DNA from 4 places in the Thalassotalea fusca genome. Region 4 is predicted to be linked to each of the others. Evidence: predicted binding sites of a transcription regulator. Region 4 holds the regulator's gene; each other region holds the start of a gene.
What was found. Region 4 encodes LexA, which represses DNA repair genes until DNA is damaged. Its sites were predicted from a motif close to TACTGTATNNNNATACAGTA; they were not measured.

Region 1 (4,206 bases), on a different contig from region 4:
GAGTCATAGTGGTTGCGAGCTGGAAGTATGAATTATATGTCTATGCTTTCAGCCGTCTTTTTCTCTTTTTCATATAAGCCGGCTTTTGGCTTGATTTGATGCCTTTTAAGGCAACGGGAAGTTGGTTAGACGCTAATGCAACTAATTCAGTTAATGTGTGAGTTAACGGTGTCATAAAGCCTTGATAATTGGCTTTTTGTTCACTAATTTGATTGAGCGTAGCTTCCCAGTGGGCGGTCATATCTGGTTTCGTGCACTGTTCCGGTAAGGCGGCAATCAGGCCTTTTCCTGCATCAGTGGCGTGAATCGATTTTCCTGCACGTTGTAAAAAGCCGCGTTTAAATAGAAGCTCTATGATATTCGCTCTGGTAGCTTCAGTGCCTAATCCATCTGTATCTTTTAACACGCTTTTAAGGTGTTTATCGGCGACATAACGGTTAATACCCGTCATTGCTGCCAGCAATGTTGCATCGGTAAATGCTTTTGGCGGTTGGGTGAGTTTTTCTAGCAATCGTCCCTGAATACAATGTAATACATCACCTTTGCTGACCTCTGGCAAAAAATCTGATGCTTCATTTTCTGAATCCTCATGTTCTTTGGACCTATGCTTGTTAAAGAGTTGCTTCCAACCAATTTGAACTGGAACGTTGGCTGTAGCAGTGAATAACCCTCCGGAAATCGTGAGCGATAATTTAGTATGGTTGTATGTGTAGGCAGGAAAAAATTGTGCAACATATTGGCGAGCAATAAGCTGATAAACGTTTTTCTCTAAATTATTCAGCGTTGCACTGTTGAGTGGTTTTTCCGTAGGAATTATGGCGTGGTGTGCGGTTACCTTGCTGTTATTCCATGCTTTGCTTTTAAGCGCTGCGTTAGCGCCAACTATTTCATCAGATATCGGTAGTTGTGCTGACGCTAGGTTAGCTAATATTGTACGTGCTTGCTCATGGTGTTCTAGCGGTAAATAACGGCAATCTGAGCGTGGATAAGTAATCAATTGATGCTTTTCATATAGGCTCTGACAAACGTCTAATACGAGTTTCGCATTCATCGACAATTGATTTGCTGCGGCGATTTGCAATGCAGACAAATTAAAAGGCAAGGGGGGATTTTGCTGCTTATTTTCCTTCTTTATATCAGTTACAGTTGCTGGCTGATCAGAGATGCGGCCAATAACATTTTCAGCGAGCTTTTTGTTGAGTACGCGACCATCTTCATCCATATACGGTTGACACGCTTCGCTGGGTTGCCACATAGCTGAAAACGTCTCGTTCGTCTTAGTTGTTACGTCAGCAGCCACTTGAAAATAAGGTTTTTCAACAAATTCAGCAATTTCTTTGTCACGATTTACTACAAGCCCCAGCACAGGCGTTTGCACTCTCCCTACCGATAGCACGCCAGAATAGCCAACTTTGTTGCCTTGTATCGTATAAGCTCTTGTTAAGTTAATGCCGTATAGCCAGTCTGCTCGGCTTCTGGCAAGTGCTGAAACAGAAAGCGGAACAAAGCTTAGGTTTGGTTTCAATTGATTTAAGGCACGCTTTACCGCAGGCGTGTTCAGGTCGCTTATAAGCAGACGCTGAATTTGTTTTTTCTTGGCGTCACTCACTTTGAGAAAATCGATGACTTCATCTATTAGCAATTGGCCTTCGCGGTCAGGGTCGCCCGCATGGATTATCTGGCTTGCTTGCTTAACCAGTTTTCGAATAACGCTAAGTTGGCTCTTGGTCTTGAACTTGGGTTTGAGTTGCCACGCTTGTGGAATGATTGGTAAGTGATCAAGTTGCCACTTCTTGTATTTTTCATCATATGCGTCTGGATCGGCTTGTTCTAGAATGTGTCCGATACACCAAGTGACGACATCACCGTTGCCAACTTCTATAAAGCCTTGTTGTTTTTTATGTGGTTTTGGCAGTGCAGCAGCGATGGCGCGCCCTAAACTAGGTTTTTCGGCGATATATACTTTCATTCAAATTTGCGTCAATAGATAGAACGACTAAGTGTAAAAGATAACTGTCTTTATATCCAGTGTTTAAGTGCTGGCGTTAATGTCAATCGCCACGCGTTGTTAATGAATCTTATAAGAAAAATAGTGACGCTAATAGAACGCAGATAGTAGAATATGTGCATCATTTACCAAAATAATTAAACGGCCATGACAATACTTTCGATGATTGTTGCACATGCGAACGATCGCATTATCGGTAAAGACAACGACATGCCTTGGCATTTGCCAGCGGATCTCGCTTACTTCAAAAAGACGACACTGGGTAAGCCAGTGGTGATGGGACGTAAAACCTATGAATCTATCGGCCGACCATTGCCTGGACGTCAAAACATCGTAATTTCTCGTGATCCTAATTATTACGCTGAAGGAATTGAGGTCGTTACTTCGGTAGACGCAGCGATTGTTAAAGCAGGCGATGTAGAAGAAGTGATGGTGATAGGCGGTGGTGCAATTTACGCCCATTGCTTACCTGCTGCTCAACGACTTTATATCACGCATATACAGGCAAGCATTGACGGAGATACGCAATTTCCTAGCTATGACTTAAATGAATGGCATAAAATCAACAGCGAGAGCTACAAGGCTGATGAAAAGAATGCCTATGACTTAGAGTTTGCGGTTTACGAAAAACGCTAGAAATAAATTACTCCATCGCGACATCGGCTAATAATTGTCTAAGAATTCCCCAAAATTTGTTTGCAACTTTTGGGGAACACTGATGAATTTCACTTCATTTACTCGCCTTTGGTTTTGTGTTTATACGTCGTAGGCACTTTTAGCTGATTCTGAAACGCTAGTCATTTATCGCTTTGGCTATGCGCCTTTCTTAATAATACTTTTTCGTTTGGCAAACCAATCGGTAAGCAATAAGCGAAATAACCAATAAAGCATTACTACGATTACTAGAAATATTGGTAAATTTTCGTCAATAAATTCGGGCCATTTTCCTGATGTATTGGCAACAAGTGAGAGAACCGCGCCTAACAGGGCGTAACACATGCGCCATAAGTGTCTGGCAATACGGTGAGCGCCAGAAATGCCTTTTTGTATAATCAATTTCAAATCAAGCATTGCGGCGAGCAATGCAATACTGCCAAATAGATAATACATTGTTGTCATAAAGCCGGCCGGTGACGTTGTTGCCACATAAAAGTATCTGGCGCATACGATGGTAATTGTAAAAAATGCGATAATTTCAAACTTTCCCGATTTCTTTTCTGGCCGACGGATGGTTACCCATGCGGTTGATACAAAGTAGATTGACGCAATAGCGATTACTGGGTCATCAGCCAAGTAAGTGGCACTTCCTGCCATCAAAATAAATGTAATAAAGAATGCGTTTCCGGTATTGCGATGTATTTTACTTCCTTTGCCTGATAACAACGCTCCGATACCAGACAGTAATACTAATGCACCTGCAAATATGTGAAAAGTTAGCATTATCAAACTCCTTTTAGTGTATATGTTAATTGATTGGCTTAATAAGAAGCCTGTGTGTTCAACTCTACAAAGCAACACGATAATTTTGAGTTGAGTAACTGTCAGCGCATGAACTTTGTATGCATTGCCACAGCACAATTTCGCGTTTGGCCAAGTAGTTGATAGATTATGGAAAGAATGTCTCAATTCAAAGGCCAGTTATGTGCTAACAATTTGCCAATTACGCTTCGCATGTGCCAACTACGTGTCAACTTTGAGTGAAATTTGTACAGTGATGGTTGGTTGATAGCCAAGATGTTGGTTTTACGAATTGAATTAACTATTTGATCAATACAAAGATTTGTCAGAGAAATTATCACTCTCCTGACTGGTTACTAAGGATGAATTAAATAGGCTCATATGCGGCAACAGTAATGATAACCAGGTTATCATATAGCTTTAGGGACGTAGGTTTGCTTTGGAGCTAACTGTTGATAAATATTGTTCTTTGGTATTAATACAGCTAAAGCAGAGTTTGCAGATTGAATAATCACCAAACAAAAATGCCGCAATAATAATTGCGGCATTTTTCGTATAGTGGATTGTAACTGGCGTTACAACTTAAACTCTTGCACTGATTGTTGCAGTTCTTCGGCCAATCTCGCGACTTCACTGCTTGACGAAGCCGTTTGCTGAGAGCCTGCAGTAGTTTGTTCGGCAATTGTCACAATTGACTCTAAGTTTTCGCTAATTTCATGTGCCACAACACTTTGTTCTTC
Region 2 (4,206 bases), on a different contig from region 4:
TCCATTGAACGGTTAAGCACGCGATTTTGTCTTTCACTGCCTGCCTGTTTTGCTCTAGTAAATACTGTTGATCAGCGATATCAGAACATACAATTCGCAGGTGTTGACCTTCGGTTTGACTTTCATTTTGCAATTCATCGAGTACAGGTTGTGTTTGTTCAATTACTTGTTCTACACAATTGAAAATATAACCAGTGCCCTTTGCTTCTATTGTAGAAAAATATGGGAAAGGCAATCCAGAGCGGATACTTTTGCTTGAGTTAACATTGAAGTTCAGAACGTTATTGAATACACCTTGGTTTTGCTTAGCTCGCGACTCTACAATAATTGAATATTCGTGTAATGTAGCCAATGCAGTTTCAAGTTCTTCGTTACCGATTTGTTTCTGCTGCGCCCAGTCTTGAATTTGTTCGAAGTTTTGTGGCTCTATTAATCGTTCAAGCATAGCGCCTGCTAGTACTGCACTTTCTGTCAATGTTATATGCTGTCCATCTGGGACTCTGATTTGTAATTTGTCGCTATCGATGGTTTGCCATGTTATTGCTGGGTGTACGTATATTAAATTTTCATCGCTCATTGCCATTCCCTCTACTCACTTTAGCTTTGTCTAAAAATAATGCCGTGCCACCACGGTAGCTGGCACGGCAATTGTCTCTACTTCTCTGCTGAACTACAGCAGCAACAACAAGTAGATGACGTTGAAGAACAACGTCCTGCTTTTATCGCTAAACCAAACGAACTAACGCCTCTTGAACGGTCATTCGATACATAAAAACTTAATTTCTTATTTTTATTAAGGTTTTTCATTTTTTCTTTAGTCCTTTTAAATGAATAAAAATTGTATGCACCATAAATAACAACAACCTAAATTGGTCGTTATTTCTCAGATGCACGGAAAAAATAGCGAATAGAAGTGTGGAAATATCGATAAAAAGCTGAAGTGACAGGATAAGACCCTAAAGTGACATTAATTCCCTCTAAGTCACCATTGACTATTTTTATGCGTCAACGTTGAAAATTACGACGGTGCCCCTTATAAAAACAACCTACCGACAACAAGTGTTACGGATGCTTTTTATACAAAGCTATGGGATAAAAGCGCATTTAAAAATACGAAAAATCAAATGGATGGGAAGAAAAATTAATCTTTTAACTTAATTTATGGATTAGGAATGATACTTATCAATTAACGACTTAAAAGTAACTTGGTCATTTAGAAATGAGCTATCTTTGGAATGAACAGCAAATAAGATTTGGCGAAATCAGTCCATGGAAATCATGGTGATAAAAGGAAACGAAAATACTAAGTGATATATGCTAATTAAGCACTATCTGTAGGTAATGTGGTTACATACGAGCAGCACTATTTTCAAGCACCGCTCATATGTCATAACAAGAATAAAACTACTCTGCTACAGTTTCTTCTTGCTCAGTGCCTTTAGATAAAAACTGTGCACGAATGCGTGAGTCTAAATCTTTTGCGATCTCTGGGTTCTCTTTAAGGTATTTAGTTGCATTCGCTTTACCTTGGCCAATACGATCACCATTGTAGCTGTACCAAGCACCTGCTTTTTCAACCATCTTGTTTTGAACACCTAGGTCTATTAACTCACCTAAGTTGTTAATACCTTCACCGTACAGAATTTGGAATTCCACTTGTTTAAATGGTGGTGCAATTTTATTTTTCACCACTTTAACACGCGTTTCATTACCAACAATCTCGTCACCGTTCTTAACTGCACCAATGCGACGAATATCTAATCGTACTGAAGCATAAAACTTAAGCGCATTACCACCAGTAGTAGTTTCAGGGTTACCGAACATCACACCTATCTTCATACGGATCTGGTTGATGAAGATCATCATAGTGTTTGATTGCTTAAGGTTACCTGTTAATTTACGCATTGCTTGCGATAACATACGTGCTTGCAGACCCATGTGTGAATCACCCATGTCGCCTTCAATTTCTGCTTTTGGTGTTAATGCAGCTACTGAGTCAACAACAATTACGTCTACTGCACCTGAACGGGTTAGCATGTCACAAATTTCTAATGCCTGCTCACCTGTATCTGGCTGAGAAACAAGTAAGTCGTTAATGTTAACGCCAAGCTTTTCAGCATAAATAGGGTCTAATGCGTGTTCAGCATCAACAAACGCACAAACCTTACCGTTGCGTTGTGCTTCTGCGATAACTTCTAATGTAAGTGTTGTTTTACCACTTGATTCTGGTCCGTAAATTTCAATAACACGACCTAAAGGTAAGCCACCTGCACCCAGTGCAATATCCAGTCCGATTGATCCAGTAGAAATCGTCTCTACGTCCATGCTACGGTTTTCACCTAGCTTCATAATAGAACCTTTACCAAACTGACGTTCAATTTGGCTCAGTGCGGCAGACAGGGCTTTTTCTTTATTTTCGTCCATTAACGGCTCCAGAATATGGGTATCAAAATTCAATATGGGCAAAGTATACTGTATGGTCGTACAGTATCAAGCATTTTATTTAAGTTTTTTTGAGTGCAATGCCACACAAATGTATAACAAGCTGTTATTTAAAGAAATATTCTTTGCTAGATTTAGGCTTTATTGCTCGCGTTCTTATTCAAAAACTCATGTTTCCGTCACGATATTGAATTTTATACAGTAGCTTTAAATTTAGGTTGAGTTGAATTTGGCGCTAGCATATGTGCCTCTCTCCAATTTAGAATATTCACAAGAAAATGCGCCGATTATTTATTTTTACTATGGCATAATAGGCGCAATTATTTTGACAGAAGTCTCAGCCATTCCATAAATATAAGCGGCTGCTCAATCACTTACTAAATTAACCATGACGACACAAACCACTGATCTATCTACACATACACCGATGATGCGTCAATATTTGACCATCAAAGCTGATTTTCCAAATATCCTCTTGCTGTACCGCATGGGCGACTTTTACGAATTATTCTATGACGATGCTAAAAAAGCAGCTGACTTACTCGATATTTCATTAACGGCGCGTGGTAAATCTGGTGGTAATGCCATTCCTATGGCTGGTGTTCCTTATCACGCCATTGAATCCTATCTAGCTAAATTAGTACAACTGGGTGAGTCAGTCGCTATTTGCGAACAAGTAGGTGATCCAGCTACTAGCAAAGGTCCTGTTGAACGAAAGGTAATGAAGGTTGTAACACCTGGCACAATCAGTGATGAAGCACTATTGGTTGATCGACAGGACAATTTGATCGTTGCGCTATATCAAGCCAATCAAGGGTTTGGTTTGTCCTATTTAGACATGACCAGCGGGCGATTTGTTCTTACCGAGCCAAAATCTGAAGAACAAGTACAGGCAGAGTTACAACGTTTATCACCAGCGGAATTACTGTACAGTGACTCTATGGAAAGCACTCATTTGGTTGAAGGATTAAAAGGCTTACGTCGACGCCCAGAATGGGAATTCGATCTAGATACAGCTTGCAAACAACTCAATCAACAATTTGGCACGAAAGAATTAAATGGTTTTGGCGTAACTGATTACCCTAAAGGGCTTTGTGCCGCAGGCTGCTTGCTTCAATATGTAAAAGAATGCCAACGTACCGCTTTACCACATATTCGCTCCATTGTTGCCGAATCCTACCAATCTGGCGTTATATTGGATGCTGCAACACGTCGCAATCTAGAGCTAACACAGAATTTGCAAGGTGGGCAGGAAAATACATTAGCATCAATATTGGATAAGAGTGCCACGCCAATGGGCTCTCGCTTACTTAAGCGTTGGATACACTTTCCGTTGCGTAACATCAGTACGCTCGTCGCCAGACAAAACGCAACAACTGCGCTAATTGAAGCGGACATTTATGATGATTTACACCTGCAACTAAAGCAGCTGGGCGACATTGAGCGGATCGTTTCACGAATTGCGTTACGTACAGCGAGACCAAGGGATTTTGCACGCGTTAGACATGCTTTACACGCATTACCTGACATTAATGGCACATTATCTTTCTGTACGAATAAGGAAGTGCTAGCGCCTATCACTAAAGCAATACAGCCATTACCACAATTAGCTACGCTGCTGTCAGAAGCTATTGTCGAGAATCCACCAGTATTGATCCGAGACGGAGGTGTCATTGCTCCGGGTTATGACAAAGAGCTTGATAAGCTTCGCGACTTAAGCCAAGGCGCTACAGAGTTTTTAAATCAATTAGAATTGAGAGAGAA
Region 3 (4,206 bases), on a different contig from region 4:
TTGTGAACGATCTTGATCGTATCGAAATATACCGACCACTAATAGCAGATCCTAAAGAAGTGCGTAAACGACGTGCAGAAAAAGCTAAAGAAGAAGGGCGTGCTGATAAAGTTACGGGTGGCCGAGTTAACCCGCTGCGTGGTGGTAAATAGCTGTTTATAAGGACTCAATGGATAAGCAGAGCTAGTTAGAATTAGTTCAGATAGCTAAACTAAAAAACGACCTGATAGGTCGTTTTTTTAATAAATATACTACTGGTACGCGTAAAGAGAATTAATTCAAATTAGTTAACCATTGGCGTATAAAAGCTCTCGGGTAATTCAAAGTCACCTTCAGCAGAAACAAGCTTGTTGTCTTTAAATGTTACGATAAACTTTTTCTCGCGGTTCAACTCTTCGTCTCTTCCAGACTTAAATCGATACACGTAGTGCCACACATCTTCGTTAAACGCATCGATGACCACTGGACTACCAAGCACGAACTTTACTTGTTCTTTCGTCATCTCGATTTGAAGTTTATCGATGTCTTTTTGCTCTAAAAAGTTACCTTGCGGAATGTCGATTCGATATACCCAACTTGAACAAGCTGATAATGCCAAAATAGCGCTAAGTGCAATAACTCGTAACAACATGCTTTATTATGTTCCTCTTTCTTTTTGAACGGCGATAATAACTAAGCATGCCAGCAGTTACAAAGTAAATTTTCATTTAATTGTTCATACTAGCAAGCTAACAGCTCCTTAGCGTTTGCTAAACTACTGTCAGTTATTACGTCTCCAGCCAATAGGCGTGCGATTTCTTGGACACGCCCTTGCTCAGATAGTTCAGTAACTTTTGTCTCTGTGTTTGTGCCGTCTGTTAATTTTGTTACAAACATTTGTTGGTGCCCCTTACATGCCACTTGCGGCAAGTGAGTAACACATATCACTTGGGTGTTAGCCGCTAATTGTTGTAATTTGGCTCCAACCATGGCCGCGGTTGGTCCACTAATACCTACGTCAACTTCATCGAATATTAGCGTAGGGGTTATTACTTTGTCAGCCAAAATAACTTGCACTGCCAAGCTAATTCTTGAAAGCTCACCACCAGAAGCTACTTTGTTCATCGCTTCAAGTGATTGCCCTGGATTGAGGCTAACTAAGTATTCTACGCTGTCTAAGCCTAAGGCATTCGGTTCAGCGTCTTGATTGGTATTAATCGCAATTTCAAATTGGCCATGTGGCATGTTCAACTCTCGCATACTGGTGGTAATCAGTTTGCTTAGCTTTTTGGCCGCTTTTTGCCGTGCTTGAGTGAGCTTTTCCGCACAAGCGTAATACTGCTCTTTACTTTTAGCGATATCGTCAAACACACTCGATAAGCGAGATTCATCTGAACTTATCATTGCTAATTCATGTTTCAAGTGTTGATGGTGACTAAATAGTTTTTCAGGAGCTACTTGATGCTTTTTCGCTAGTTGAATCGCAGTAGAGTATCGTTCTTCAATGGCTTGATAGGTTTCGGGGTCAAGCTCTAATCGATCATGATAGTGACGAAGTTCCTGACTAGCATCTTCAAGTTGAATGAGCGCCTCAGAGACTGCTTCATTTACATTGGCTAAGCTTGTATCAAAATGAATTAACTCACTGATAGAATCACTGGTTTTGCGTAAGGTGTCGATTACATTGAACTGTTCGTCTTCCGCTAGCATATGCATTACGTGTAACGTTTGGTTCAGAATATGTTGCCCATTACTTTGGCGCTTGTATTCGGCTTCGAGCGCTTCAAATTCGTCGTCGTGCAAGGAAAATTCATCAAGTTCATTTACTTGATATTGTAACAACTGCTGCTTTGCATCACGTTGCACCTTGGATTCTTGCAACGCTTTCAACTCAATGTTCAATTCGCGCCATTGTTGATAATAGTGCGTAACATCTTCTAGTAAATCCTGATGGTTCGCATAATTGTCTAATATTTTACGTTGTTCACCATTTTTGGTGATTAGCTGATGATCATGTTGACCATGTATATTGATCAATCGTTGGCCTACTTCTTTAAGTTGAGCCAGTGGTACCTGACTCCCATTAATGTATGCTCTTGAACGGCCTTCTGCAGAAATTACACGTCTTAAAATACATTCATTGTCGGTTTCTAACTGATGCTTTTCTAGCCAAATTTTCGCTAACTTATTATTTGAAATATCGAATGTCGCGGCAAGCTCAGCTCGTTTACTGTTTGGTCGTACAACGTTGGTTACCGCACGGTCGCCTAAACATAATCCTAGTGCGTCAATTGCAATTGATTTACCTGCACCAGTTTCGCCAGTGATGGTAGTCATTCCATTGTGCCATTCGATGTCGAGTGAGCGTACAATGGCAAAGTTCTGAATGTTCAGTTGTATAAGCATAACGATGATTTGTACTGTATATAAATATAGGTGTTAATTTATACAGTAATAATGAGGGGCGCAACTGTTTTTTATTTAACAGTTGCAAATTTTTCTTAAGTGATTGAAATATTGTTTAATAAAGCTTGTTGCCCCAACTTAGTTTATTACGTAGAACATTAAAGTAATCATGGTCGAGTGGGTGAATTAAGCGAAGTGTATATGGACTTTTCTTAATAATGACTTCATCGCCCGGCATTACTGCGAGAATCACATGACCATCGCAGCTCACCTGAAGGTTTTCGTAATTTTCATTTGCCAGCACAAGTTTTATTTCGCTATTACCATCTACCACAATTGGACGGCTCGTGAGTGTATGGGGAAACATGGGGACCAACGACAACGCGTTCAAATTTGGCGTTAAAATTGGGCCACCTGCTGACATGGAATAGGCGGTAGAGCCTGTAGGCGTCGACACAATCAAGCCATCAGAACGCTGACTAAACATGAAACTGCCGTCAATATATACTTCAAATTCAATCATGTTGGCGACTTTTCCAGCGTGCAGAACCGCTTCGTTTACAGCACTATTGGAGCTTTTCAATTTGCCATGTCTGTATACTTCGGCTTCAATGATAAAGCGTTGCTCTGAACGTGATTTGCCGTGCAATATTTGTTCTAGCGGTGTAATTAAGTCGTTCGGCGACAAATCAGTTAAAAAGCCAAGGTTGCCTCTATTAACGCCAATAACGCCAATGTTGTAACAACTAAGCACTCTAGCAGCGCCGAGCATGTAGCCGTCACCACCAACAACTATGGCTAAATTTGCTTGTTCGCCAATTTCAACCAATGTACATACTTTAGCGTTTTGTATATTGGTTGAAAGCGCTACAGATGACTCAACAAGGACTTCATAACCTTCATCTATCAAGTACTGATGTAAGGTCTCAATAGTCGTGCTAGCGCCATTGTGGTTAGGTTTTCCGATTAATCCAATCGTGTTATATAGTTTACTCATTGAATGTGGGATTTGTGTGAACAAGTTCAGTTTATATCGGCAGTTTCGCGCTAATTTATAGCGTTGTAAAGAAAACATTTTTGTAATTGTTTATACTTGAAGCTTGATTCAGCGTGATGAATCCCCATAATTAGCAACATTAGATTTTTTACTTGGAGTTTTTCATGACGAAAGAGTCAACCGAAAATAAGAATGAGTCGGGTCTAACACCTGAAGAAATTGCCGCACAAGAAATTATCGATCAGGCTGAAGAGCAGGTCGGTGATCAATTTACGGCAGCAGCTGAAAACATTAGCCCTGAATTTGAAAAAATTAATGAACTTGAATTAACACTTGCTGCAGCGCAAGCAACTGTTGCTGATCAGAAAGATTCAGTAATTCGTGCTAAAGCAGAAGTTGACAACATTCGTCGCCGTGCAGCGCAAGACGTAGAAAAAGCACGTAAGTTCGCTTTAGAAAAATTTGCTGGTGAATTATTACCAACAGTTGACAACCTAGAGCGTGCAATTGCTAGCATCAATGTTGAAGATGAAACTCAAAAAGCGATAGCTGAAGGTGTTGAATTAACATTACAAAGCTTTTTATCTGCGCTAGACAAATTCGGTGTAAAAGCTATTGACCCGCAAAATGAACCATTTAATCCTGAATTGCACCAAGCGATGTCGATGCAGGAAGTTGAAGGTGTTGAGCCTAATACAGTTATTGCAGTAATGCAGAAAGGTTACGAATTAAATGGTCGCCTAGTGCGCCCTGCGATGGTAATGGTATCAAAACCAGCGTCAAGTGTAGATGCCACTGCATAAATGTACATTTGTTTAATGAAT
Region 4 (4,206 bases):
TTTTGTTAATTGATCTTTAAATGGCGTCATTGCTGGGTTCTTTTGGCTGCCATTTAATACCATGTCGATATGCGCACTGACATCACCCAACACCATCGGGCTGCCTTTTAATGCTGGGAACGCTGGAGGTAGCCCTGCACCGTTAGCTTGATGACATGCTAAGCACTTACCGTTGTATACTTGCTCGCCCATCGCCATGAGCTCATCCATAGAATATGTTTTTGAAAGGTCTTCAGCAGGTGCTTTTTCTGCAGCGGCTTCTTGTACCGTCTCCACAACTTCTTCACTCACTGCAGGTACAGCGGTACTGGCGCCACCACTGGCAGCTTTAACATCTGCGGCTTGCACTAGATCGCCGGTGTCATTACCCCATGCATTTCGTTCATAAGTCACAACTGCTGCGATTTCTTTTGAACTTAATTGCTTACCAAAGGCTGGCATTGCTGCCTTACCGTTCAATACAATATCAATATGAGTGTTTATGGGCCCTGTGGTCGCAACTGGGCTTCCTTTAAGGGCTGGAAATGCTGGCGGTAATCCCATCCCTGAAGGTTGGTGACACGCTGCACAATACGCAGTGTAAGTTTGTTCACCTAACGACATAAGCTCTTCTTTAGACAGCGATGCAGTTAACGACGCTTGCTCAGCTGCAGCAGCTTCTGCAATAAGTCTATTTTGCTCATCAATCCAAGCGGCATAGTCTGCTTCAGATTTTACCTCAACGACAACAGGCATATAGCCATGATCTTTACCACAAAGCTCAGCACATTGGCCGCGGTAGATCCCTGGTTCATCAACGATGGTCCAAGCTTCATTAATAAAACCTGGGTTAGCGTCTTGTTTAACAGCAAACGCTGGTACCCACCAAGAGTGAATAACATCATCAGACGTAATTAAGAATCGAACTTTTTTATTGACCGGAATAACTAAGTGACGATCAACTTCCAGTAAGTAGTGTTCACCTTTTTCCGCTGACTGGCCATTTAGATTGTCATATTCTTCACGTGGAGTGGCCAATACAGAGTAAAACTCTATGTCTTGATCGAAATATTTGTAGTGCCATTTCCACTGAGAACCAGTGACTTGAATAGTGATATCAGAGTTGTCGTTGTTTTCCATTTCAACGAGCGTATTGGTTGCAGGAATCGCCATACCAATCAAAATGAGAATTGGCACTACCGTCCAAATAATCTCAACCTTTGTACTCTCATGAAATGTTGCTGGTGTTACGCCTTTCGATTTTCGATGAAAAATCATCGACCAAATCATAGCACCAAAAACGACTATCCCAATTACCGTACAGATGTAAAGCACGAACATGTGTAAGCCATACACTTCTCGACTTATCTCTGTTACCCCCTGGGTAAGATTAAGTTCCATTTCAGCCCAAGCTATACCGGGTAAAACTAAAAACCCCAATAACAGCCAACCTAGGTTACGTCTTTTCACTCGACATCTCCTCCGCCCTTTAAATGTAAAGTCATGCTTAGGCAGTAATACACAGCTCATGCTAGGCACGTCATTTTTATTTTTCTGTTGTTATTTTTGATTTGGCGTTTGCTACTGACTTCCGCAAGAAACCGTAACACCACCATATTCTTATTATTGCTTACTTTCTAATCTAGAATTACTTAATTATTAAACTAGGTCAATTTTTAATTTAGCGTGCTATGCTTAGAAATGGCAATAAAAACAATAGAGTTACCACTCTAAAAGCGCTATAACGCAGTGGTGACACGAACTACAGTAATTGTCGTATTTTTAAGCAGGCACTCGAAAAAAAGCTGATTTGACAAATTCGTGAAAAATTTTTACTGATTACTTTTTAATCTAAAACTCGTTTGAAAACGCGTTAGATAGGAAGTTTGGTATTGGATTTAATTAGGAGAGTAAGAAAAGATTCAAAAAACGGTAAAAGTTAGGCTTATTGAACATTCCGCCAATAAACCTAATAGTTAGCGATGATATATAAAACAATTACATCCAGTCAGCAGAACGAATTACACCAACGGCAATTCCTTCAACATTAAAATGTTGGTTAGCGAGATCTACTTTGATCGGTGCAAAGTCTTCATTTTCAGCATGTAAATACACCACATTACCTTCTTTTTTAAAGCGCTTAACAGTAACATCATCTTCTACACGCGCCACGATTACTTGACCGTTTTGCACATCAGTCGTTTGATGCACAGCCAGTAAATCACCATCTAATATGCCAATATCTTTCATACTTTCGCCATTTACCCGCAACAAATAATCCGCTGCAGGGTGGAAAAGATTACCATCAATTTGATAACGCTCTTCAACGTGCTCTTGCGCCAAAATTGGCTCTCCTGCAGCGACACGGCCAATAAGTGGTAGTCCTTGTTCTTCGGCATACTCTTCAGCTAGTCGAATGCCACGCGAGGTTCCTGGCAACATTTCAATGTAACCTTTTTTGGCCAGAGCTTTTAAATGCTCTTCCGCCGCATTTGCCGATTTAAAACCAAAAAAATCAGCAATTTCCGCACGTGTTGGTGGCATGCCGGTCGCTGATATTTTCTCTTTAATCAGATCAAAGATCTGTTGTTGTCTTGGGGTAAGTGGTCGCATAACAGCCCTGTATTTTTGAACAGTATCACTGTCATTGTATACAGCCTGTAAATAAACGCAAGGTATGTACTGAATTTAATCAGAAATTATCTATTCATATTTCTAAAATTTTTCTATTTTTAGCTAAAGCTAGGTTTTTCATAGGACTTTTCACCGCGCTATTGCTCATATTGCGCCAGTCTTTTACGAGGAATAACTATGAAAATAACTAAGCTTTTAATTGCTATGAGTATTGCCACTAGCAGTGTGTCCTACGCTATCAATAAACCAATCGAACCTGTCATGGTACAAATCCCTGCTGGCAGTTTCAAAATGGGGTCAACTAGCCGTGCTAATGCACAGCCTATTCACACCGTAAACATCCAGTCTTTTGGCATGAGTAAGTACGAGGTAACTGTTGCTGAATTCCGTCGTTTCGTTGAAATGACCAATTATCCTGTACCTCAAACGTGCCGACACGAGTTAGATGTGTGGTTTTTATTGCCCAGCAAAGGAAATTGGGAAACCAACAGGCTAAACACCAGTGAACATCAGCCTGTTGTGTGTATCAACTGGCAAGCCGCTAATGCGTACGCACAATGGTTAGCAAAAGAAACTGGCAGACCCTATCGACTACCTTCTGAAGCCGAATGGGAATATGCTGCGCGTGCTGGAACTAAAACCGATTATTACTTTGGAGATGATAAAGACAATACGCTCGTTTGTGATTATGAAAATACCGGAGATCGACGCGGTGAAAGCATATTGCAGCTCAATAACAATACAAGCTACTACAATTGGACCGGTGAAGTTGCAAATTGCGAAGATAATTCTGGCTACGCCAGTATCGTTGGCATGTACAAGCCAAACCCATTTGGATTACACGATATGGTCAGCAATGTAGTCGAGTTTCTCTCCGATTGCTACGTAGGAACTTATGAAGGTGCACCAACAGATGGTTCTGCACGTATTGACGGTAAGTGTGATCGTCGTGTAGTCCGTGGTAGTAGCTGGCACTGGAGTCACTTTCCATTAGCTAACCGCCGTTCAACAGACGAGATATTTTCTGGTGGTGTCAACGGATTTAGGTTGGTAATAGATAACCAAATCCCACCGATTTCGAACGAAACTAGGCAATTCATCCTATCACTTGAATTTGCTCAACAACAAGCACAGAAACGCCGTGATTTGCTACCCGAAATCCCCGCGCCGGTAAAAAATCTTCAGATTAGTCAAAACAGTAATAGTGTTAGGCTAACCTGGGACAACGATCAGCATGACCATACTGTTAGTTATCGCGTTTATCGCAATGCACTACCGGGAAAAATGTTTAAGATGATAGCCAATAATATTGATGAAATGCAGTTTATAGATGGCAACGTGCCAGCGCATGCTTATGATTATACAGTGGTTGCAGTTAGGCGACACACACAAAGCACCTATGCTCCCCCAGTAACTAAAGCGGCTAGTTGGGTTAAGCTACCCGCGCAAGTTGAAGCCGAATGGGCGACTAAAATAACCGATACAAAAAACAACACTGGTATTTCATTTACCTCAGATAAATCTCGTCGCATAGGCTATAACCTTACAGGTGCTGTAGGCATCGGTGAAGGTGCTGAGATGAGCTATCAAATT

Region 1: a site for LexA is predicted at 2,012-2,031, ahead of ACSLUK_RS00010 (DNA topoisomerase III). Genes of this name have one in related genera too.
Region 2: a site for LexA is predicted at 2,471-2,490, ahead of recA (recombinase RecA). Genes of this name have one in related genera too.
Region 3: a site for LexA is predicted at 2,398-2,417, ahead of recN (DNA repair protein RecN). Genes of this name have one in related genera too.

The regions. Positions count from the first base shown of each region.
Region 1 is NZ_JBQRUN010000001.1:3,215-7,420, forward strand. It holds gene ACSLUK_RS00005 (DUF3857 domain-containing protein) at 1-9, shown strand, start outside; gene ACSLUK_RS00010 (DNA topoisomerase III) at 41-1,969, opposite strand; gene folA (type 3 dihydrofolate reductase) at 2,156-2,644, shown strand; gene ACSLUK_RS00020 (hypothetical protein) at 2,822-3,448, opposite strand; gene ACSLUK_RS00025 (methyl-accepting chemotaxis protein) at 4,042-4,206, opposite strand, start outside.
Region 2 is NZ_JBQRUN010000006.1:63,522-67,727, forward strand. It holds gene ACSLUK_RS09305 (TOMM precursor leader peptide-binding protein) at 1-577, opposite strand, end outside; gene ACSLUK_RS09310 (hypothetical protein) at 617-772, shown strand; gene recA (recombinase RecA) at 1,405-2,424, opposite strand; gene mutS (DNA mismatch repair protein MutS) at 2,831-4,206, shown strand, end outside.
Region 3 is NZ_JBQRUN010000027.1:29,067-33,272, forward strand. It holds gene ACSLUK_RS19070 (RnfH family protein) at 1-152, shown strand, start outside; gene ACSLUK_RS19075 (outer membrane protein assembly factor BamE) at 284-631, opposite strand; gene recN (DNA repair protein RecN) at 721-2,385, opposite strand; gene nadK (NAD(+) kinase) at 2,501-3,382, opposite strand; gene grpE (nucleotide exchange factor GrpE) at 3,547-4,185, shown strand.
Region 4 is NZ_JBQRUN010000002.1:120,360-124,565, forward strand. It holds gene coxB (cytochrome c oxidase subunit II) at 1-1,380, opposite strand, end outside; gene lexA (transcriptional repressor LexA) at 1,978-2,592, opposite strand; gene ACSLUK_RS02935 (SUMF1/EgtB/PvdO family nonheme iron enzyme) at 2,791-4,206, shown strand, end outside.